2 regions of the Leptolyngbya sp. GGD genome follow, and region 2 is predicted to be linked to the other one. Evidence: riboswitches for the same ligand, from Rfam matches in the RefSeq annotation. Region 2 holds a riboswitch; the other holds the start of a gene.
What was found. A riboswitch is a leader RNA that binds a small molecule or an ion and turns the genes downstream of it on or off. The one in region 2 is predicted to bind cobalamin.
Positions count from the first base shown of each region.

Region 1: it holds a riboswitch for cobalamin, as region 2 does, so the genes downstream of both, OU814_RS04465 (energy-coupling factor ABC transporter permease) here and OU814_RS00040 (hypothetical protein) in region 2, are expected to answer to the same signal.

Region 1 is NZ_JAPQKE010000001.1:957,327-968,556, forward strand. It holds gene psbA (photosystem II q(b) protein) at 1-466, shown strand, start outside; gene OU814_RS04415 (DUF3122 domain-containing protein) at 539-1,087, shown strand; gene OU814_RS04420 (ArsR/SmtB family transcription factor) at 1,077-1,439, opposite strand; gene OU814_RS04425 (NADP(H)-dependent aldo-keto reductase) at 1,921-2,958, shown strand; gene OU814_RS04430 (hypothetical protein) at 2,974-3,138, shown strand; gene namA (NADPH dehydrogenase NamA) at 3,271-4,338, shown strand; gene OU814_RS04440 (hypothetical protein) at 4,424-5,290, opposite strand; gene rlmD (23S rRNA (uracil(1939)-C(5))-methyltransferase RlmD) at 5,340-6,740, shown strand; gene lpxD (UDP-3-O-(3-hydroxymyristoyl)glucosamine N-acyltransferase) at 6,741-7,784, shown strand; gene OU814_RS04455 (hypothetical protein) at 7,911-8,177, opposite strand; gene OU814_RS04460 (hypothetical protein) at 8,316-9,236, opposite strand; adenosylcobalamin (AdoCbl) riboswitch at 9,377-9,516, shown strand; gene OU814_RS04465 (energy-coupling factor ABC transporter permease) at 9,505-10,251, shown strand; gene OU814_RS04470 (energy-coupling factor ABC transporter substrate-binding protein) at 10,248-10,532, shown strand; gene cbiQ (cobalt ECF transporter T component CbiQ) at 10,537-11,230, shown strand, end outside.
Region 2 is NZ_JAPQKE010000001.1:2,305-13,534, forward strand. It holds gene glgA (glycogen synthase GlgA) at 1-1,313, shown strand, start outside; gene OU814_RS00020 (M3 family oligoendopeptidase) at 1,389-3,191, opposite strand; gene puuE (allantoinase PuuE) at 3,288-4,196, opposite strand; gene OU814_RS00030 (hypothetical protein) at 4,196-4,618, opposite strand; gene OU814_RS00035 (DUF3574 domain-containing protein) at 4,770-5,207, shown strand; cobalamin riboswitch at 5,526-5,669, shown strand; gene OU814_RS00040 (hypothetical protein) at 5,774-6,229, shown strand; gene OU814_RS00045 (acyl-CoA desaturase) at 6,267-7,088, shown strand; gene OU814_RS00050 (RidA family protein) at 7,242-7,631, opposite strand; gene OU814_RS00055 (NUDIX domain-containing protein) at 7,628-8,056, opposite strand; gene malQ (4-alpha-glucanotransferase) at 8,159-9,667, shown strand; gene OU814_RS00065 (response regulator) at 9,788-10,156, shown strand; gene OU814_RS00070 (nucleoside monophosphate kinase) at 10,362-10,889, shown strand; gene OU814_RS00075 (hypothetical protein) at 10,910-11,119, opposite strand; gene OU814_RS00080 (DUF3288 family protein) at 11,176-11,230, shown strand, end outside.

The sequences.
Region 1 (11,230 bases), 960 kb from region 2:
TGGAGGTGCATTATTCAGCGCAATGCATGGTTCATTAGTGACATCTTCTTTGATTCGCGAAACAGCAGAAACGGAATCTCAGAACTATGGCTATAAGTTTGGGCAAGAAGAAGAAACCTACAATATCATCGCTGCACACGGGTACTTTGGGCGATTGATCTTCCAGTATGCGAGCTTCAACAATTCGCGCTGGCTACACTTCGTGCTTGCTGCTTTTCCAGTGATGGGAATTTGGTTTGCTGCTCTGGGAATTAGCACCATGGCGTTTAATCTCAATGGGTTTAACTTCAATAGTTCGATTCTCGATAGTCAAGGGCGAACGATCGAGACTTGGGCAGATTTGCTCAATCGAGCAAATGTTGGGATTGAAGTGATGCACGAGCGCAATGCTCACAATTTTCCGCTTGATTTAGCATCAGGTGCAGCTCAACCGCTAGCACTGATAGCCCCGACCATCCAGAGTTAGTCTGATCTTCCTTCATCAACGAGCGTCCTCTAACCAGGACGCTTTCTTGCCAGAGTTTTTAGGAGAGCCTGAATGAAATCCCCCATCCGAGAATTCTTTTTCTGGTCATTGCTGAGTACCTGGGTAATGGTGATCTCACTAGGATTAGGAGTATTGATGAGTTCACCTGCAAGGGCAGAGATTCGGCAGTTAGAAGAAGCACCGGGACAAAGTGTGATCCAATCTCGACAATTGCTGCAAGACCAGCATGGAAATCGCTGGCAAGCGATCGCATTTCAACGCAGTTATCCCAATGGTCAAACCAGTTTTGATCTCAGGCTTGTGGGGTTTCCGGGAATTGCCAACATTGATCACTCTCAGCCTTTGATGCTCACAAATTCTTTGGGCGCAAATTTGACTGCTCACGCAAATGATCAAGAAATTTTTACCGATAAAACTCATCCCGAACCGAATGTTGGGCAATACGATTTACAATCTGTATTCCCTCAGATGCAGGCAGAAATTCCACTCAAACTTTCAATCCCAACGCTTCAAGACGAGTCGGTTCGTCTCTCAGTTTCACCTTTGATTATTCAGGAATGGAAGGCTGTTGCAAGCAGTGAATTGCAGATTAAAAAATAGAGGTTTTATTCCGTAAACTCTTTAAGCTTGCCGCTTGCTGTTGGACTCGTTCACTGATGCGATCGCACGCTAGCTCGCAAAACTCAAAAATCATTGGATCAGCGATTTCGTAGTAGGCACTTGTACCTTTCGCCTCCCGCGATAAGATTCCGGCTTGATAGAGCACTTTGAGATGCTTTGATAAATTCGCCTGCCCTAAACCTGTTGCTTCGGAGATTTCCATCACATTCATCGCGCCCGATCGCAAACAAGTCAGAATCTGAAGCCGACTCATCTCTGACAAGACTTTGAAATAGTCGGCAACAGCAGCAAGAATCGCTGGATCTGCTTTTGATGGTTTAGTTTTTGGCATAGGGTAATTCAGCAATCAATAGGGTAATTTTATAACTAATTAGGATTATAGCCAATTACCGAACTAACTCAGATTAGAGCGTCGATCATAGATATACATAGATATGAATGCTTGAAAAGACTTGTGCTATGTCACGTGCATAGTAAGAGAGAGCATTATCAGCTTAACTCTGAAGATATAAAACCTGTGGAGACCTTCGCTCTTTAGCGTTGCTAAATGCTGCGCGGACTTCGTTTGTGTAGCCGCGAATTCCATTCGCACGGCATTTGTCGCAAACATTCTTCAATTCGGTATCAGGTCTATTTTTGAGTAGATGCTATCTTTGTGTGATTTCTTCGCTATAATACTACGGTGAATCGACCAACTCACCGTAGTATTTCATAAAATCGCCAAATGTTAGTTTTTGCTGAGCAAATTCCGTTAATTTGGTCAAACCGATCAAGCTTTATTTGATGATTCCTTCAAGTCACAACTAGAATTTATGCAATACAATTCCCTTGGTGAAAGTAACCTCAAAGTTTCTGAAATTTGCCTAGGTACGATGACCTTTGGGCAGCAAAATACAATCGAAGAAGCCCATCAACAACTTGATTACGCTCTCGATCGTGGCATTAATTTTATTGATGCCGCAGAAATGTATCCTGTTCCGCCACGTGCTGAAACTCATGGCGTGACTGAAACTTACATTGGTGAGTGGCTAAAATACCAGCAAAGAGACAAAGTGATTGTCGCCACGAAAGTGATTGGTGCAGGACGACGGTTCAAATGGGTACGTGAGGGGGTGAACAAAGTCGATCGCAATAGTGTACAACAAGCGATCGACGATAGCCTCAAGCGGCTCCAAACTGATTATGTCGATCTGTACCAAATTCATTGGCCCGATCGCTATGTGCCGCAATTTGGACAAACCATTTTTGATCCCAAGCAAGAGCGGGAAACAGTTCCCATTGCTGAACAGTTGGAAGTATTTGCAGATCTGATCAAGGCTGGAAAAATTCGCTACTTGGGACTGAGCAATGAAACCCCTTGGGGCATTACAACGTTTAGCTATCTTGCTCAACAATTAGGATTACCGAAAGTGGTGTCAATTCAAAATGCTTACAACTTATTGAATCGGGTCTTTGATTCTGCATTGGCAGAAGCTTCGTACCGCGAGAATGTGGGTTTACTAGCTTATAGTCCTTTAGCATTTGGATTTTTGTCTGGAAAGTATTTACAAGGCGATCCTGGAACGACTCGAATTACCCTATTTGAGCAGTTTGGACAGCGTTATCTTAAACCTAGAGTCAAGGAAGCGGTTGCGGCTTATGCTGAGGTTGCAAAACGTCACAACCTTAGTCCGACAGCATTAGCGTTAGCATTTGTTCGGAGTCGTTGGTTTGTGAGCAGTACTATTATCGGTGCAACAACCCTAGACCAACTTCGAGAAAATATCGATAGCATCAAGGTTGATCTAACTCCAGACATTCTCAAAGACATTGAGGAAGTTTACACGCAATATCCCAATCCGGCTCCTTAAGTCGGTTTGCACTCAATGTCTGACCATCGAGCGTTCTGCTGCGAGGTGCAGCGTTGGGAGATGTCGATCGCAGGACTAAAAATTACGAGTCGGTCAAGCAATTCGACATCTCCAGAAGAAATCTTGAGAAGCGTAGTCAGTTCGATTCGGCAATACCTGAAGAAAAGACAGAACTCATAGCCAATCAATTTGTAAAGGGGCAGAACTCCGCCCCCTAAATTCCCCATTTTCGGGAACTTTGAGAATCTTAGATCACTACGATCGTGGAAATTTTCTAAGATTTGATCAGCGTTGATCGTTAGGAATATCTCAATGTCGCATTTGTTTGAACCACTTACCCTTCGAGATGTCACTCTCCGCAATCGCATTGTCGTCTCCCCCATGTGCCAATACTCCAGCATTGATGGATATGCCAATGATTGGCACTGGGTTCATTTAACAAGTCGTGCTGTTGGTGGAGCAGGATTAGTGTTTACTGAAGCAGCCGCGATCGAACCCCAGGGACGCATTAGCCCTGAAGATTTAGGAATTTGGTCAGATGATCAGATTGAAGCTTTAGCAAAAATTGTCATGAGTATTCATAACTGTGGTGCGGTTGCAGGCATTCAACTCGCCCATGCAGGCAGAAAAGCAAGTACTGCAAAACCAAGTGAAGGGGGACATGCGATCGACGAGTCTCAGGGAGGATGGCGACCGATTGTATCGAGTAGTGCCGTTGCATTTAGTCCCAAGCATCCAACCCCAGAAGCCTTGACTGTCGAAGAAATTCAGCAAACGACTGAGGCATTTGCTCAAGCCGCGCGTCGATCAGTAGAAGCTGGATTTCGAGTCATTGAAATTCACGCAGCACATGGGTATTTACTGCATCAATTTCTCTCGCCTTTGGTGAATCAACGACAAGATGAGTATGGTGGCAGCTTTGAAAATCGCACTCGATTTCTCCAAGAGGTCGTTCGAGCAGTGCGGGAGATTGTACCAGAACGCGATTCGCTCTGGGTTCGCATCTCAGCAACCGATTGGGCAGAGCAAGGATGGGACATTGAACAAAGCATTTCTCTGAGCGATAAGATCAAATCTCTTGGCGTTGATGTGATTGACTGTTCTTCGGGTGGCACGATCCCTGGCGTGAAAATCCCTCTATCTCCGGGCTACCAAGTGCCCTTTGCTGAACGAATTCGTCGAGAAGCCAAAATTCAAACGGGTGCAGTGGGATTGATCACCTCTGCTGAACTAGCAGATTATATTATCCGTGCAGGTCAAGCAGATGTTGTCTTGATAGGGCGGGAATTCTTGCGGAATCCCTATTGGGCACTTCAAGCAGCAAAAGAACTAGGTCAGGAAAAAGTCTATCCCGTGCAATACGAACGAGCCTGGATTTAATGACAGAGTGTCTCGGTCGGATGGAACCTGTATGAACGCACCTCTAGCACCTCTACAGTTGGGGCTAGTGGCTTTAGAGAGTAACCTATTTCGGATTGTCGATCGTCACTTCATAGTTCACCACTCCGAGCCAAGGAGCTTGAGGTTGCTGATAAGGTTTGAACTTCAAAGGTGCTAGATCAGCGTTGCGAATGAGGTGAGCCATAAAGTGCAGCGAACCTTGTAGCAAATCTGCGCTGAGTAAATCGCGTTCTAAATTTGTCGATCGCAGTTTTTGTGTAAACGATTTCATCAATTTCTTGAGAAAACTTGCATTCTGAGACAATTCTAAATACGCAAACGTAGCACTGCGAATTTCAGCTTCAATCTTGGCAGGATTCGTAATTCTCTGACCATCTAGGATGCCATTAAATCTGCGCTGAATAAATGTTCTTACATGCTCCGAATAAGGCTGAGCATGATATTTCTGCATCGCTTCAGATAAAAGCATCTTGGAATTTCCATTGAGCATTGCGCCAACCACCCAAGCAGCAACATCTGCCGCATAATCTGACTCTGAAGCAAACCGATCGAGCGCATCCCCTAAGCCTTTGAACTTTTCTGGAGTGGCGCGATACGTCTCGATCGAAGACCCAATATCACCCGCCCAAGAGGTATGATCTCCTGTCCAGCGCGTCAAATCTGACCATTGCAGCCCTGGCTGATTGATTTGATCCGACAAAGACGCAATGAAATGTCCAAAATCTATAGTTGCACCTGCTAAGATCACATCTTGATTGAGTTTACCTTCAATAAATGCTTGCTCAAACCCTGTCACAACCGTCCAGACTTTCGTCGTATAGCTCGGCTTCGTATAGCCGCGTAAACGATTTGTAATCTCGTAAGTCGAGGCATCAGGGTGAGATTGTTCAAAATCGCTGATAAATTGAAGAACGGTTGTGAAATCAGTCATAGGACAGAAAGAGAAGCGACACTTAAGAGAATATTAGCGAGACATTACTGTGCCCACACAATTAGACACATCATTCAGCGATAACACTACGGAATGGCGGCAAGGTGAATTGCTGGAAGTCACGATTACCGATTTGAGCGATCGCGGTGATGGAGTAGGTCGCGCAGGCTCACGGGTCGTCTTTGTGCCCGATACGGTCACCGGCGATCGCGCTTTAGTCCGATTGATGCACGTCAAGCCGAATCTTGCTCATGCGAAGTTATACAAACTCCTCGAAGCTTCGCCCCATCGGATTCGACCCGGCTGTATTGTTGCTGACAAGTGCGGCGGCTGTCAGTGGCAGCATGTCGATTATGACTATCAACGAGAAGCGAAACAGAATCAGGTCGTTCAGGCATTAGAGCGAATTGGCGGATTTCGTAACATTGCAGTTGATCCCGTTCTGAATGTGAGCGAACCTCTGCACTATCGCAACAAATCGACTTATCCACTCGGAAGTTCCAACACGCGACAAGTTCAAGCGGGATACTATCAAAAAGGCACGCATCAGATTGTGAATCTGAATCAGTGCCCGATTCAGGATGAGCGATTGAATCCTTTACTGGCTGAAGTCAAACAGGACATTCAGCAGCAGGGATGGCGAATCTATGATGAGAAATATCATCGCGGTCAATTGCGGCATTTAGCCTTAAGAATTGGGCAGCGCACAGGTGAAATCTTGCTAACGTTAATTACGGCTGATCCAGACTTGCCGAATTTAGAAGCTCAAGCTCAGGAATGGCTGCAACGCTATGAGAATTTAGTCGGTGTGTCGCTGAATGTGCAGCGCGATCGCACGAATGCCATTTTTGGTTCAGAGACACATTGCATCGCAGGTCAGCCTTTCCTCTCAGAACGATTCGCAAATCTGACGTTCCACATCCGACCCGATACTTTCTTTCAAGTCCATACTGAGCAAACTGAAGCTTTGTTAAACATTGTTTTGGAACAGTTAAACTTACAAGGTGACGAAACATTTGTTGATGCTTATTGTGGAATTGGAACAATGACTTTACCGATCGCACAACGTGTCAAAACTGCGATCGGATTAGAAATTCAACCGGAAGCGATTGAACAAGCTCAACAGAACGCAAGTTTGAATGGAATCGAGAACGTCAGATTTGAAGTGGGAGCGGTTGAAAAAGTTTTACAATCGCTTGAGATTCACCCGGATTTAGTCATGCTCGATCCACCTCGTAAAGGATGTGATGCAACTGTTTTGGAGACGCTTCGACAACAGAAACCTAAGCAAATTGTTTACGTCAGTTGTAATGCTGCGACATTAGCACGAGATCTGAAATTGTTATGTGCAGATGATGCCTATCAACTGATACGAGTTCAGCCTGCGGACTTTTTCCCGCAGACGGCTCATGTCGAATGTGCTGCTTTTTTAAACCGAGTGGAGGAGTAAATGCTGTTTAAGGATCTGGTAGAAAAGTTAGGGCAATCCGTGAAGAGTAGTAGCGAAACACCTGATCTAGAAATTTCAGGAGTTTCCGCAGTACTTGATAGTAAGCCGAATACGCTGACCTATTCTGAAAGCCTGAAATTTGCAAAGCAGCTTCGCGAAACCCAAGCTGCTGCGGTGATTTTGCCTGCAAATGAGGAATTACTAGCGATCGCGAAAGAACGCGGTTTAGCTTGGATCATTGTAGGCAATCCGCGCTATGCGTTTGCTCAAGCGATCGCGCTTTTCTACCAACCTTACAAACCTGCCGCAACAATTCATCCGTCTGCAATCATTGATCCGTCTGCTCAGATTGGTCAAAACGTTGCGATTGGCGCGCATGTTGTGATTGAAGCCAACGTGACAATTGGCAATGATGTTGTTATTCATCCGGGTGTTGTCATTTACCCAGACGTGATAATTGGCGATCGTACAGTTCTCCATGCCAATTGTGTGATTCACGAACGCGCTCAAATCGGTGCAGACTGTGTGATTCATGCAGGGGCAGTGATTGGCTCAGAAGGCTTTGGCTTTGTGCCGACTCGTGAAGGCTGGCTGAAAATGGAGCAATCAGGCTGTACCGTGCTCGAAGATGGCGTTGAAGTAGGGTGCAATTCTTCGATCGATCGCCCTTCTGTCGGTGAGACTCGAATTGGGCGTAATACAAAGATTGATAACTGTGTGCAGGTTGGGCATGGAGTCAAAACTGGAGAGGCTTGTGCATTTGCCGCTCAAGTTGGGATTGCCGGGGGATCTGTACTGGGCAATCGCGTGATCTTGGCAGGACAGGTCGGTGTGGGCAATGAGAGCCGGATGGGCGATGGTTCGGTTGCCTCTGCAAAAACTGGAGTTCATGCCAGCGTGGCGGCAGGACAAACAGTATCGGGTTATCCTGCGGTCGATCATCGAATTTTTCTACGATCGTCTGCTGTCTATAGCCACTTGTCTGAGATGTACAAAGCGATCAAGCAAATTCAGAAGCGCTTAGGAATGGATACGGATTCATAAGCAACGGTTGAGGAGAATGCGATCCAATTTGTATCCAGACAACTGTACCCAAGCAAAATAGTAGGGGTTCGTGCATCATCACTGATTGCTCTATACTCCTACTATTGTATTCATGTGAGCAATAGATTAACCGTCGTCTTTGTCTTTGCTCTCTTTGCGATCTTCTTGGTCATTCTCTCGATCGTTGTTGTTGCGAGCGTTGGATTTCTCGCCATCTTTCTCATCATCGCTATCATTATCCTTAGCTTTGTCTTCTTGGCGCTTTTCATCGTCATCTTCAGATTGATTTGAGGCTTCTTGCTCCTTGGATGACTCTTCTTTTGCCTCAGTCTCAGATTGTCCACTGCCACAACTTGTAAGTGCAGCACCTCCGATTAAGAGGGAAACGCTCACGAGGAAGACTCCTATCGTTTTTTTCAAATTCACCATAATCATTTACGCTGTTTTTAATCTCTCTTTAAGAATTTAGCGAATAGAGCTACAAACAACATTCCTCGTTTTCTATTGATAGAATTTGCTAAATTCAATGCCTTACGAAATGGAGGTCTTGAAATCGTAGACGATCGCATCATTCGTCATCTGAATCGTGCCTCTTACAGTTGCAAAGATTGAGCCAGCGTTTTGAACTAATTTTGGAACGTCAAGCGTGGTCTGAATGATGCCGAAATCGCCCGTCATCTCGATCGGAGGCGTTCCATCTTGCACAGTCACAGTTCCTGAAGCTTGCAGGGTGCTAGGTTTGACTAATGCTGATAGATCAAAATTTGTTGCAAATGCTCCAAAAGGAGTTGGAATATTCAGAATCGCTTGTCCATCGTTGAAGGTGACATTGCCGCTGAGTGCATTAATTGGAATTGCGATTTCGTCATCTTGAATTTCAGGCTGGAAATCCAAGATGACTAAACCATCGTCTAGATTGACAATGCCTGGAGTGCCGTTGAAATTGAATGGATATTGATCAGAGGATTTGAAGTCGATCGATGAAAAATAACTTCCAAAAGGCGTTGTTAAATTGGACACAAGCGCCCCATTACCAAACTCGATCGAGCCTTGGACTGCTCCTGCTGAAGTTGAAAGATCGACGTCGATTGTGCCATCTGCGAATGGAACTGTGCCTGAGATCTCTTTGACCAACCTGCTGATGGAGACAACGATATCTTGAGCAGATTGAACCGAATCTGTTTGATCGCCGCTGGAAGCGGTTAAACCGCTCGTGACAATTTCTCGGTTTAGGGAATTCGAGAAATCAGGGGGCAATTGAGCGATCGCACTAGTCACTTGCGTGTTGCCCGAAGGGGGTTGTAAGTCTGTTGTCAGTCGTGCTTGATCGAACGTGAGCGTTCTACTTGCTTGCTGGAACGTTGGAAGATCAGGAAATAAAGACGAGGATGCAAAAAAGACAGGTAACCGATTGGGCTTCAGCGGCGATTTTAAGGTAGATGGCTCTAACATAAGGCGACTGGCAACTCCTGTGCTTGTACATTATCAGCCCAGTTACAGGACGGTCTACCTCTGGAGTCATAGATTAAAAGATTTCTACATCTCGACAAAACTCTACCAAAAAACTCGACTAATAGTGATACAGTGAGTCACACCTTAAATAAAGTTGGATTGGGGAAAGTGTAGTGCAAAGCTGCCGCTGTCCCGCAACTGTAAAGCGAGATTTCGCTAAGCCAGAATGCCCACCAGCTTTACGGTTGTTAGTTCTGCGAGGTACAGAATGAGGACTCGGAAATGGATGAGCCTTGCTGCAATGGCAGGGCTGAGTTTGTATTTAGTATTGGGATCAGCAACTCCAGCCCAAGCAATGCACATTGCAGAGGGTTTTTTGCCTGTTCAGTGGGCAGCATTTTGGTGGGCGATCTCGCTGCCGTTCTTTGCGTTTGGACTGCGATCGCTGACGCGGATTACACGCCAAAATCCTGAATTGAAACTGCTCTTAGCATTAGCTGGCGCATTCACATTTGTCTTATCTGCGTTAAAGCTTCCTTCCGTGACAGGAAGCTGCTCGCATCCCACGGGAACTGGACTCGGCGCAATTTTATTTGGACCTGCGGTAATGACCGTTTTAGGGGGATTGGTGCTGCTGTTTCAAGCCGTTTTGTTAGCGCATGGAGGCTTGACAACGCTCGGAGCCAATTTGTTTTCAATGGCGATCGTGGGACCTTTCGTCGCATACGGTATTTATCATTTAGTGCTGAGAACTGGGAATCAAAAAGCTGCAATTTTCCTAGCTTCAGCTTTCGCGAATCTTTTAACCTATGTCACAACTTCGATCCAGTTGGCATTGGCGTTTCCGGCAGCAACGGGTGGAGTATGGGCTGCATTTCTAAAGTTTGCTGGAATTTTTGCGCTGACTCAAATTCCCTTAGCCATTAGCGAGGGCTTACTCACGGTCTTAGTCTGGAATTGGCTACAGACCTACAATCGGACTGAATTGGAAACCTTAAACTTGATGAAGACATGAGACAATCATCGACGCGACAGAATTGGTTCCTTGCGATCGCAGTCATTCTCCTCACTGTGGCTCCTTTGGTGTTTGTGCGAGCAGAGTTTAATGGAGCAGATGGACAGGCACAACAACTGATCGAAGAGAGCCATCCGACTTATGAACCCTGGTTTAAGCCCATGTTTGAGCCTGCGAGTACAGAAGTTGCAAGTTTACTCTTTGCATCGCAAGCAGCATTGGGTGCAGGTGTACTTGGATATGTCATCGGGCTGTATAAAGGGCGATCGCAAGGTAAATAAAACCATGCACCTTTGGCTGGATACGCTTTCTCATCGCAATCGATTACGACAACTACCACCGCAACATAAATTACTATTTGCAACGATCGTACTGTTGATTGCTCTGATTGCAACTCCAATCATTCAGATCGCGATCGCAATCTGGCTAGGAATTTGGATTGTCATCTATGCTCAAATTCCCTATCGTATCTATTTACGGTTGCTTAGTCTTGCGATCGGGTTTTGGCTGATCAGTATTCCAGCCTTGATCCTGGGGATTGCGGATCGCTCGGCAAGCGATGCAGTTTTGGGTTTCTCAATTGGATCGACTTACTTTTATTTGAGCCAGCAAGGGATTTTACAAGCTGTCGTCATCTTGACTCGGACACTTTCGACAGTGTCGTGCTTATATTTCGTCTTATTCACAACCCCATTTACAGAAATATTACAAGTTCTCAAACAAATCAGATGTCCAGAGGTACTCACAGAACTGCTGATGCTGATGTACCGATTCATCTTTATTTTGCTCTCAACTGCTCGTGAACTTTGGATTGCTCAACATTCGCGCAATGGTTATCGCAGCGTCGGACGCTGGTTTTATAGCTTGAGTCTGCTGATCAGTCAGCTTTTTCGTAAAACAATGGAGAACTATCAACAATTCGTTTTATCCACTGCAGCAAGAGGGTTTAATGGGGAATTTCGAGTCTATTCGCCACGAA
Region 2 (11,230 bases):
TGCACGATGCATATCGAGATTTATATGTCCCCTGGTTTGATGGGTGGGTTCATTGTTCGGTGTATTGCGGCTGGGTGCATGGTCGGGTTTGTTTCTTTATTGAGCCGCATTCGGAAGATTTTTACTTCGATCGAGGAGTCTATTACGGTTGCGATGATGACAACATGCGGTTTGCATTCTTTAGCAAAGCGGCATTAGAGTTTTTGCTTCAAAGTAATAAGCGACCCGATGTAATTCATTGTCATGATTGGCAAACGGGCTTGGTTCCGGTGATGCTATTCGAGATTTATAAGTATCACGGAATGGCAAATCAGCGAGTTTGCTATACGATTCATAACTTTAAGCATCAAGGATTTGCGGGGACGCAAGTTCTCGAAGCAGTGCAGTTGAGACGACCTGAATACTATTTCAGCTATGACAAATTGAGAGATAACTTTAATCCGTTTTCGATCAATTTTATGAAAGGTGGAATTGTTTATGCAAATGCAGTAACAACTGTCTCACCTCATCATGCCTGGGAAGCTCGACATACAGATGTGAGCTATGGATTAGGACATACTTTAGAAGTCCATCAAGATAAGTTCTCTGGAATTTTGAATGGATTGGATTATGGCTTCTGGAATCCTGAGAACGATCGATATCTGCCTTATCATTACTCGGCGGAAACATTTGATCAAAAGGCTTATAACAAAAAGGCTCTGCGAGAGCGATTGTTGTTAGAAGATTCAGATAAGCCGATCGTCTGTTTCATTGGACGATTAGATGATCAAAAAGGGGTGCATTTGGTGCATCATTCGATTTACTATGCCTTAGAAAGAGGGGCACAGTATGTTTTATTAGGATCGGCAACGGAGTCGTCGATCGACAAATGGTTCAGACATGAGAAAGAGTTTCTGAATAATAATCCCGATTGTCATATTGAGCTTGGATTCAATGAGGAGTTATCGCACTTAATCTATGCAGGCTCAGATATGATTGTTGTGCCGAGTAACTTTGAGCCTTGTGGTCTGACACAGGTGATCAGTTTGAAGTATGGAACTGTGCCGATTGTTCGAGGCGTGGGAGGGTTGATCAATACGGTATTCGATCATGATTATGATCAAAATCACCCACCTGAAGAGAGAAACGGATTTGTATTCTATGACAAGGATAACTATGCCTTAGAGTCCGCGATGGGACGAGCTTTTGATCTTTGGGGACAGAATCGGCAGGTCTTTAATCAGTTGGCGATTCAGGGAATGAAGTATGACTATTCTTGGACGGAATCAGCTAAAGAGTATGCGGAATTATATAACAATATTCGGCATAAGTAGCAGTTGACAGAGCTGGATAAATTCTGAGAAGCTCCAGTGAATTACAGTTCACTGGAGCTTCTTTGTTTAAGTCATTTACAGGCTAGCTTGCAACTGATCTAGTAGCTTCTCAACATAGGTTAAAGCTCCCCGGATTGTTGCGGGATCTTCAATGTCAACGCCAACATACTGACGCAGTGCAGTCACTTGGTCTAGGCTGCCACCTGCGGCAAGTAGCTCTAAATACCCAGGAATAAAGTCTTTCCCAACTTCGAGATACTTCTGATAACAAGCAAGACTCACAATGTTTGATGCTGTGTACTGATAGCAGTAGAAGGGCTTGAAGTAGATATGTCCGATTCTTGCCCAATCGTATTGATGTTCAGGCAGAACTTCAACTGCATCACCACAAAGAGTTTGATATAATTTCATCCATTCTTGGTTGACAAAGGAGTGATCAAAACTGCTTTGAGCGGCACGTTCATGAACAGCTAGCTCTAGACGGCTAATTGTGCTTTGTCGGAATAATAGATTTAACTGATCTTCAAGTTGTCGTGTGATCAATGATTTCGTCAAAGCCTTATCGTCTTTAGCTTGTTTCAGCAGATAGTCTAGCAACAGCAATTCATTGAATGTTGATGCGATTTCAGCTAGCACCATTGGAGGATTGCTGTTGAAGTAGGTTTGTCGATCGTCAATCCAAGCAAAGTGCAATCCATGACCCATTTCGTGTGCTAGGGTGAACAACGAATTGTAGTCATCGGTGTATGACATCAATAGATAGCTATGTTTGCCGTAGGTGTAGGAACAGAATGCACCACCACGTTTGCCAGGGCGGACTTTTGCATCGACCCAGTTTTTCACGAAGAATTCTTCTGCTCGACGGGCATAGTTCGGATCAAACTGATCTAATGCAGAAAGTAGCGTTTCGACTCCTGTTTTATAGGTGACAGGTGGGGTTGCTTCAGTTCCCCAGGGAGCATAAAGATCGGCTGTGCGGATTTTTTGTCCTAGAGCTTGACCTTTTAGAGTGTAGTAGCGCTGGAAAAGATCAAAGCGATCGCCTGTACCCTGCATAATCGCTCGAAATACAGGTTCAGAAACTTCATCTGCTAGCAGTTGCTTCTGCAAAGTAGACTCATAGCCGCGCATCTGATTTTCGATCTTGTGATCTTGTGCTACGGAATTCAAAATGTAAGCATACAGCGAATTATGCTGTTTCATGACTTTCCGAACAGATTGATAGCCTGCGGTTCGGATTTCTGCGTCGGGGTGATAGAGCAATGCACTCAGTTCTGATTCGGTGCTGACGATGCGACCATCGGGAGTTGTTATAGGTTCGTATTCTTGTTCGCCCAGGTGAACTGATCTCAGTTGGATAAATGCTTGTCGTCCCGTTAAGCTATCTTGATTGCGAGTCTGTTCAACTTCTTCAGAGAGTGTATGGGGTCGATACTTTGCAATGCGATTGAGATAATGCTGATAGGTTGCTAGGATAGGAGCTTTTTGTAGGGTTTCAAATTTGGCAGCATCTAATTTTTGCAGTTCGAGATCAAAGAAAAGAAGCTGGTTTTCAACGCCTGTGAGCGCTTCCATGACTTTATCTAGAAATTGCTTGGCTTCGGTATTGCGGGTGTCGGCGGAGAAGATGAGCGAAGGAAACGCATAGAGATAGCCGGATTTTTCAGCGATCGCTTCTAATGTTTTAAAACACTCTGCTAATTGATCGGCGCTCAAATCTTTCACCTTGCCGCGATGTGCATCCCTAAACTCGCTGGCTTGTTGCTGCAACGACTCTAAATCTTGAGAGAAATTTGGATCGCTGAAGTTTTGATATAAATCAGATAAATCCCATTCTTGTGGATTGTCCAACTGCATCCGGTCAATCGCTTGTGTCATTCCATTAGCTCCTTAAACGGACTCATTATGATTACGCTTTGATTTCGATAGTAACACAGTAATCAATTTTGAACGGGAAGGCATCCGCGTTCTGGGTTATTTCGGTTGGTGATGTTCGTGCCAGTGTCGAGCAATATCAATTCGACGACAGAGCCAAACGCGATCGTGCTGCTGCACATAGTCCAAAAATCGCATCAGTGCAGCGGCTCGTCCAGGTCGTCCAACTAAGCGACAGTGTAAGCCAATGCTCATCATTTTTGGTGCAGTTTCACCTTCTGCATAAAGCACGTCAAACGCATCACGAAGATAGGCAAAAAACTGATCGCCAGAGTTAAACCCTTGAGACGTGGCGAACCGCATATCATTGTTGTCCAACGTATACGGGATGATCAGATGCGGCTTTTGGTCGGTATTGACCCAGTACGGGAGATCATCGGCATAGCTGTCAGAACTGTAGAGAAAGCCGCCTTCCTCAATTACAAGTTTGTCGGTATGCTCGCTGCTGCGCCCGGTGTACCAACCGAGTGGGCGACTGCCTGTGACACGGGTGTGAATGTCGATCGCTAATTTGAGATGCTCTCGTTCAGCTTCTTCTGAGAAGTCTTTGTATTCAATCCAGCGGTACCCATGACTGGCAATCTCCCAATCTGCGGCTTTCATCGCAGCAACGGCTTCGGGATTTCGCTCTAATGCCATAGCGATACCATAGACGGTGACTGGAATTCTGCGTGATGTAAACATGCGATATAACCGCCAAAATCCGGCACGGCTGCCGTATTCGTAACAAGATTCCATATTCATGTGGCGCATTCCCTGGAAGGGAGCCGCGCCAACAATTTCTGACAAGAATGCTTCCGAGGCGGGATCACCGTGGAGGACGCAGTTCTCGCCGCCTTCTTCGTAGTTGATGACAAATTGAACTGCGATTCTGGCTTGATCTTTCCATTGGGGATGGGGTGGATTTTGTCCGTAACCCACGAGATTGCGCGGATATGAATCAGGCATCAGCAATTGACCGATAAAAGTTGCTGATTCAGAAATATAACAAGATCTCGGACGGTATGCAGCATACCAATATCCAAACGATCGCGAATTTCAATGCCAAAGCGATCGTGAAAGTCCTCACATAAGGTACATTCCCAATCGAACCAGCACACCAGAGGAAGTTGAAGATCCTCGGTTAAGCGATCGCTTGGGGTAATTTTTGCGAATTGCAACCCGGAATACGCTTCCATTTGCTGATAAACGAAAATTGCCAGATCTTGAGAAATTGAAAGCGGTTGCCAAAATGAGCGATACCAATCCTCGGATGTGCGAGTGGGGCGAGTTCGCATTGCCTGATTGATCTGTCGTCGAATGCTGAGGTCAGGACTCAGATCGGCGTAGGTTCTGATATTTAGAACGATATTATCTAGCTTGCGCCACATGCTCCCTATTATCCGTTTGCCATCGGTTTGTCTCAGTATTCCCACTCAGAGATCGATTCAAGCTATCGATTTTTTGAGGTTTTACAAAATCTAGGGATTGCATGAAGAATTCCACTTCAACGTGAGAGAAGAGAGAGTTGAGGTTGATGTGATGAAATCTAGATTCCACTTAATTTTAGGAGTGGCAGTCGGGCTGATTGTGCCGCTGCTGGTTTTCGCAAAGGTTGATGAATCTGTGGATCAATCTTGCCAGTTGCAACCGCATGGCAAGGCTTTTATGCGAACAGAGTTATTTTTTGGATTCGCGAAACCCGATCGCTCAGAAGTGACTCAGGTTGAATTTCAGCAATTTGTCGATCGCGTTGTGACTCCGCTATTTCCTGAAGGGCTGACAAGGGTAGCCGCGAAGGGGCAATATCGGAATTCGCAGGGTAAGGTTGTGGCAGAAAACTCTCAACTTTTGACGCTACTGTATCCGATGAATGTTGAGAGTAGCAAGAAGATTGATCAGATTCGAGCCGCTTATAAACAGGCATTTCAGCAAGAATCTGTATTGCGCGTGGATGAGCGATCGTGTGTTTCGTTTTAATGGTCAACTTGATAGTTTAATTTCTGAACGAGTCTCATCTTTATCGGGCATAGCGTTAGAGTTTTACGCGACACGATAGCTCAGAGGCAACGGTTCCGAGGAATCGCGGCTTTTTAGATCAGCGAACAATAGGACGGCTAACTAGCGATTTGGTATTCTCGTCAACAACATGGAATGTAACCGATATGTGGATCTGTGCAAAATGTGAGAGCCTTCAGAGACTACTTTAGTAAACGATTTAGATGATTGGCTCATTTTCAATCCAGTTTGAGTGGGTGAAGTGCGGCAAAGATGAGTCTAATTTTGCTTGATCGTGCTACTCTCTAGATGAGTATCGGTTCTGATGGGAATCAGCCATTAGACGCAAGGGGGAAAGTTCGGTGCAAACCCGACGCTGTCCCGCAACTGTGATAAGAACTGTGTTCTTTGAGTCAGGATGCCCGCCGATGCATAGCGCCTCTTTAAGAGGTATGTCTGTTGTGTTTCATCTGCGAGGTACGGATGATGATGGTTCTTAGTTTCTTAAAACGGATTTGCTTCCCTATTTTGCAGTTCAGGGGAAGTTGATGAGGTTTCAACATTATGATTTGCGATCGCATTTTGATCACTGGCAAGATCTGGTTATTCAGCAGAATTTTTTGCAGATAGGGTTCACTAGCTGGAATGGCTATTTGAGACTAGGGCGAGGACTAGTAACCTGCAAGATTACGAATCGGATCAATGCTTCAATGAATTTGAGTATTGATTCTGTAGTCTTTGAGCAGGAGTTCGTCGCGCAGGCACAAGTCGAGCTATATTTGCGAATGCTTGAAGTTGATAGCCAAGCTGGGGTTGCGATTCACGAGGCAATCGCGACGTATGACCCAACTCAAGCGATCGTGCTTCTGGCGAGACGGGATCGCGAAGTTCAGGTCAGTCTACTGCAAAACCTAAAAGTCTCTCCTGCTGATTGCTATAAACAAGTGCAGCACCGTTGGAGTGAGTTTCAACTAGAAGCCACAGAGCGCAATCGTGCTGAGTGATCACGCTGATTTTATCCAAACCGTTTGAGCAAAATTCATGACCGATGTCCGTTTGACTTCTCCACGTCCTCGTTGGACTGTAATTACTGTTGTTGTTTTCTTGCATTTAGGAGCCTTACTTGCACTGTCTCCCGCTTATTTTAGTTGGTCAGCCGTTGGAGTTGCTCTATTCTTGCATTGGCTGACGATCGGACTAGGAATCTCTTTAGGATTCCACCGATTAGCAACGCATCGCAGTTTCAAAACGGTCAAATGGTTAGAATACTTCTTTATCTTGTGTGGCACATTGGCAGGTCAAGGAGCCGTGAAGGGTTGGGTCGGCTATCATCGAATGCACCATTTGTTTGCCGATCGTACGGGTGATCCACATGATTCGACTCAGGGATTTTGGTGGAGTCATATCAGTTGGCTGATGCACGAGGTTCCATCTCATTCAGAACTGCATCGATTCACTCAAGATATTGCTCATGATTCGTTTTATCAGTTTTGCCACAAGCACTACATTGCTTTACAGATTGCATTAGCTGTTTTGCTTTATGGTCTCGGTGGAATGCCCTTCGTAGTCTGGGGCATTTTTGCGCGATTGTTTGTTGGCTTTCACAGTACGTGCTTTGTCAATAGTGCATGTCATACTTTTGGCTATCGGAACTATGCGGTCAATGATCGATCGACGAATTGCTGGTGGGCAGCATTGCTGACTTTCGGAGAAGGATGGCACAACAATCATCATGCTTATCAAGCTTCGGCGCAGTTTGGCAAGCGCTGGTGGGAAGTGGATCTGATATGGTTGACGATTCGACTGTTGGAGAAATTGAAACTTGCAAAAAACGTCAAGACTGCTCATCTGGTAGAGTATTGAATCTCACACAACTAATTTCCAATATTCAAATCGACAAAAGCCCATACCCGTTCCAGAACAAGCATTTACCTTGTGATGTGAATCTTCCAGCCATCGCGCTTCGATGCGATCGCTCTCGCTTGTGAATCAGGTTCAAGAGCGATCGCAGTTCTCCTAATCTTTCAGTGTTGCAACACAGTCGATCTCAACCAAAACATCTTTTGGCAAGCGAGCGACTTCCACACAAACTCTTGCGGGTGCAGTTGCTTCATCAAAATATTTGGCATAGACCGCATTCATTGCCGCAAAATCGTTCATGTCTTTCAAGCAGACCATGGTTTTGACAACATCATCGAGCGACGAACCAGCCGCTTCTAAGATGGCTTTCAAACTGGTCATGGCTCGTTCGGTTTGAGCCGCAACATCGCCAGCACCGACAATTTCACCCGTCTGCGGATCGAGTGAGATTTGACCTGCGACAAAGACTAAACCTTGAGCCACGATCGCTTGATTGTAAGGACCAACCGGAGCCGGAGCCGCATCAGTCCGAATTACTTTTTTCATAATCTTGGGCGCATTCCATAATTTCTGTACTGTAAATAATCGTGCAAAATGCGATCGTGATCAAAACATAAATTCTCAGGGATCTCCCAAATCTCGACAATCCGCACATTTTTGGCATCATCACCTGCTTTGGGTTCGCCCTTGGCAGTGGCAATGTACGCAATGCTCATCGTATGTTGGCGCGCATCTCGATCGGGATCAGAATAAACTCCCAGTAAATCAATGAGTTCAATGTGCAGTCCAGTTTCTTCTTCGGCTTCAAGATGTGCGGTTTTCTCAGCCGAATTTCCGTAATCGATGAAACCGCCGGGAATTGCCCATCCATGTGGGGGATTGAGGCGTTCGATCAGCACGATTGGGCGATGGGGGCGATCAATGAGTTCGATGATAATGTCAACGGTGGGAGCAGGATTGCGATGAGCCATAAAAAATTACGATTTCCGAATTAATCTTGATTCTTCTTGCGGTGGATTTTGTCCTCTCCGCCTCATGTTACAGTTCTCACAGCCTTTTCCTGCTAGATTACTATGCCTTTAATGCGATCAAGTGGCGTTTTGCTGCATCCTACCTGCTTTCCCGGTCGATTTGGAATCGGAGAACTAGGAGCCGAAGCTCATCGATTTATTGAGTTTCTTGTGCAGAGTGGACAGCAATATTGGCAAGTGTTGCCATTAGGTCCTACGGGATATGGAAATTCTCCCTATGCATCTTATTCATCAATGGCAGGCAATCCGTTGTTGATTAGTTTAGAGGCGTTGCGCGATCGCGGCTTGCTAGAAGAATCGGATTTTGCGAATGCTGATGGATTTTGGATCGATTGTGTGGATTTCGATCGCGTCTATGCGTTCAAGGCTCCGTTATGGCGAAAGGCTTGCGATGCCTTTAAACATCAGAGTGATGAACAGCGCGATTTTGCCGATTTTTGTACAAGAAAAGCCTTCTGGTTAGAAGACTATGCGTTGTTCATGGCACTGAAGCATGAGAACGGCGGCAAGAGTTGGTATGAGTGGGAACCCGAATTGATGCAGTCGAAACCGGATGCGATCGAAGCTGCTCGAATCCGACTGCAAGAAGAAATTTACTACCAGAAATTTCTTCAATACGAGTTTTTCAAACAGTGGGTGGCGCTGAAAGAACATGCCAACGAAAATGGTGTGCAAATTATTGGAGATATTCCCATTTATGTTGCACATGATAGTGCGGATGTTTGGGCAAACTCGGAGAACTTTCGGCTTGATCCTGAGACCGGACATCCTGAACTGATGGCAGGTGTACCACCAGATTATTTTAGTGCAACAGGACAGCTTTGGGGTAATCCTATCTATGACTGGAACTATCTGGAATCGACAGATTTCAAGTGGTGGGTGCAGCGATTTGAAGCCATGTTAGATCTGGTGGACTGGATTCGGATTGATCATTTTCGTGGGCTTGAGGCTTATTGGGCAGTTCCGCAAGGTGAAGAGACAGCGATGAATGGGAACTGGATCGAAGCGCCAGGAGATCAGTTCTTTCAGATGCTCAATACGAAGTTAGGAAAGCTACCGATCTTGGCAGAAGATTTAGGTGTGATTACACCGGAAGTAGAAGCATTACGGGATAAGTATGAGTTTCCAGGCATGAAGATTCTTCACTTTGCTTTTGGGTCTGATCCGGGCAATCCTTATCTGCCATTTAACTATCCTCGTAATTGTGTCGTGTATACAGGTACGCACGATAACGATACAACGATCGGCTGGTATGAGCAGCTTTCAGACTATGAGCGGGGCAATCTTTGGAACTATATGGGCTGTATCGGACAGCAGGGAATTCATTGGGATTTGATTCGAGTCGCCATGAGTTCGGTTGCAGTTCTGTCGATCATCCCAATGCAAGATTTAATGGGGTTGGGGGCGAATACCAGAATGAATGTTCCGGGCCAGGCAGAGGGGAATTGGGGTTGGCGCTATCGATCGGAGATGTTGAATGACGAGATTCGCGATCGATTCGCAAGTTTGACGCATCTATTTGGGCGTGCACCTCACCGGAAGCGAGATTAACTCAAAATGTAAATTGAAGAACAGTAATGATGGTTCTCTAGTTTTCTACAATTTTCTGATAGGGTCAGCAACACGCATCAAGCTCTACAAATTGTTTTTCTAGTAATCATTACTGTCTCAATGATGATACAGACTATTCTGCTGATTGAAGATCATGCTGCGCTTCGAGCGAATTTGGCAGAGATGCTTGAGTTAGAAGGCTATCGAGTGATTGAAGCAGAAGATGGAAGCTCAGGAATCAAACTGGCAACGGAGGAACGCCCAAACCTGATTGTTAGTGATTTCGAGTTGCCTATTTTTGATGGATTTGATGTGTTGAGATTGCTCCGTCAAAATCTGGAAACCATGAATATTCCAATCTTGTTTTTAACCGGAGCAGTTGAGAATAACGATCGCTTGAAAATCCTCAAAGATCGAGGAGAAAAGTATCTATCTAAACCTTGCGCTCTCAGTAAGGTACTAGCAGAGATTAGGGAATGCTTATCTTAAGTTTCAGAATTGAATTCGTGATGAACAATGACACAATGTAACATTGCGTTCAGCATGAGCGATCAGTTCTCTAGTTTTTCACACTATTTCTCTATCGTTCTTTGATGTAGCAAACTTTATCATCAGATGTCAGTATGCTGAGATGAGCATGATTCGAGTTCAATCATTGATGACCGAAGTTTAGTCTAATCGTTTGAGGAATAATATGACAGTGCAGCTTATTTTCTTAGGACTTGAGACTGCGAGTGTGAATACACAGGCAGCAATCTTATCGAAACAACTCGGGATTCCCCATATCTCGATGATCCATTTGTTTTCGCAGTTTATGCGCGATCGCTTGTGCAGCGATCTGCAAGCCATCCTCCCTTCCGATACGATCTCGCCTGATACAGAAAAGCTGGCAATGCTGGAAGTCCGTTTGCGGCAATCTGATACTCGTCAGGGTTGGATTCTCACGGACTTTCCTCAGTGCTTTACTCAAGCGCAATCTCTGCACCTTCTGCTTGAATATATGGGCTATTCACAGCCTCAAGCACTTTATCTCAGTCTTACAAAACATGATTTATTAGAGCGATTATCGGCTGATCAATTAGCGTGGAATCAACGGCTGCTTTCTCCTGTTATCGAGTACTACCAGGAACTAGACTGCTTAATGATGGTTGATGCGAATACAACTCCCTCAATTATTAATGAAAAAATTCTGGATAGATTGCAAATTACGATATTGGCTTAGCGAAACAAGCTGCTTGGATCTCAACTGGCTTGGAACTCGGAGAATGTTACAAATCTTGCTTGTGGTTTGAACCAATTTAAACAGGTTTCTAAGCGATCGAGTAAGGCTAATCCATGGTCTAAACCTTCAGCCGATGCTTTGAATTTTATTGTTTTATCTAACGGTTGCCCGTACTCTTCTGGAACATCAAACCCTTCAACATCAAAGCTCAAAAGAATTAACTTATCCATCTCTCTGCAACCGCGTTCCCGTATTATACTGACGAGCGTGATTTCCACGGTGAGATATGGCGCAAGAGCAAAAAGACCAGGAGCATCCTTTGTGGAAGAGCGATCGTGAAA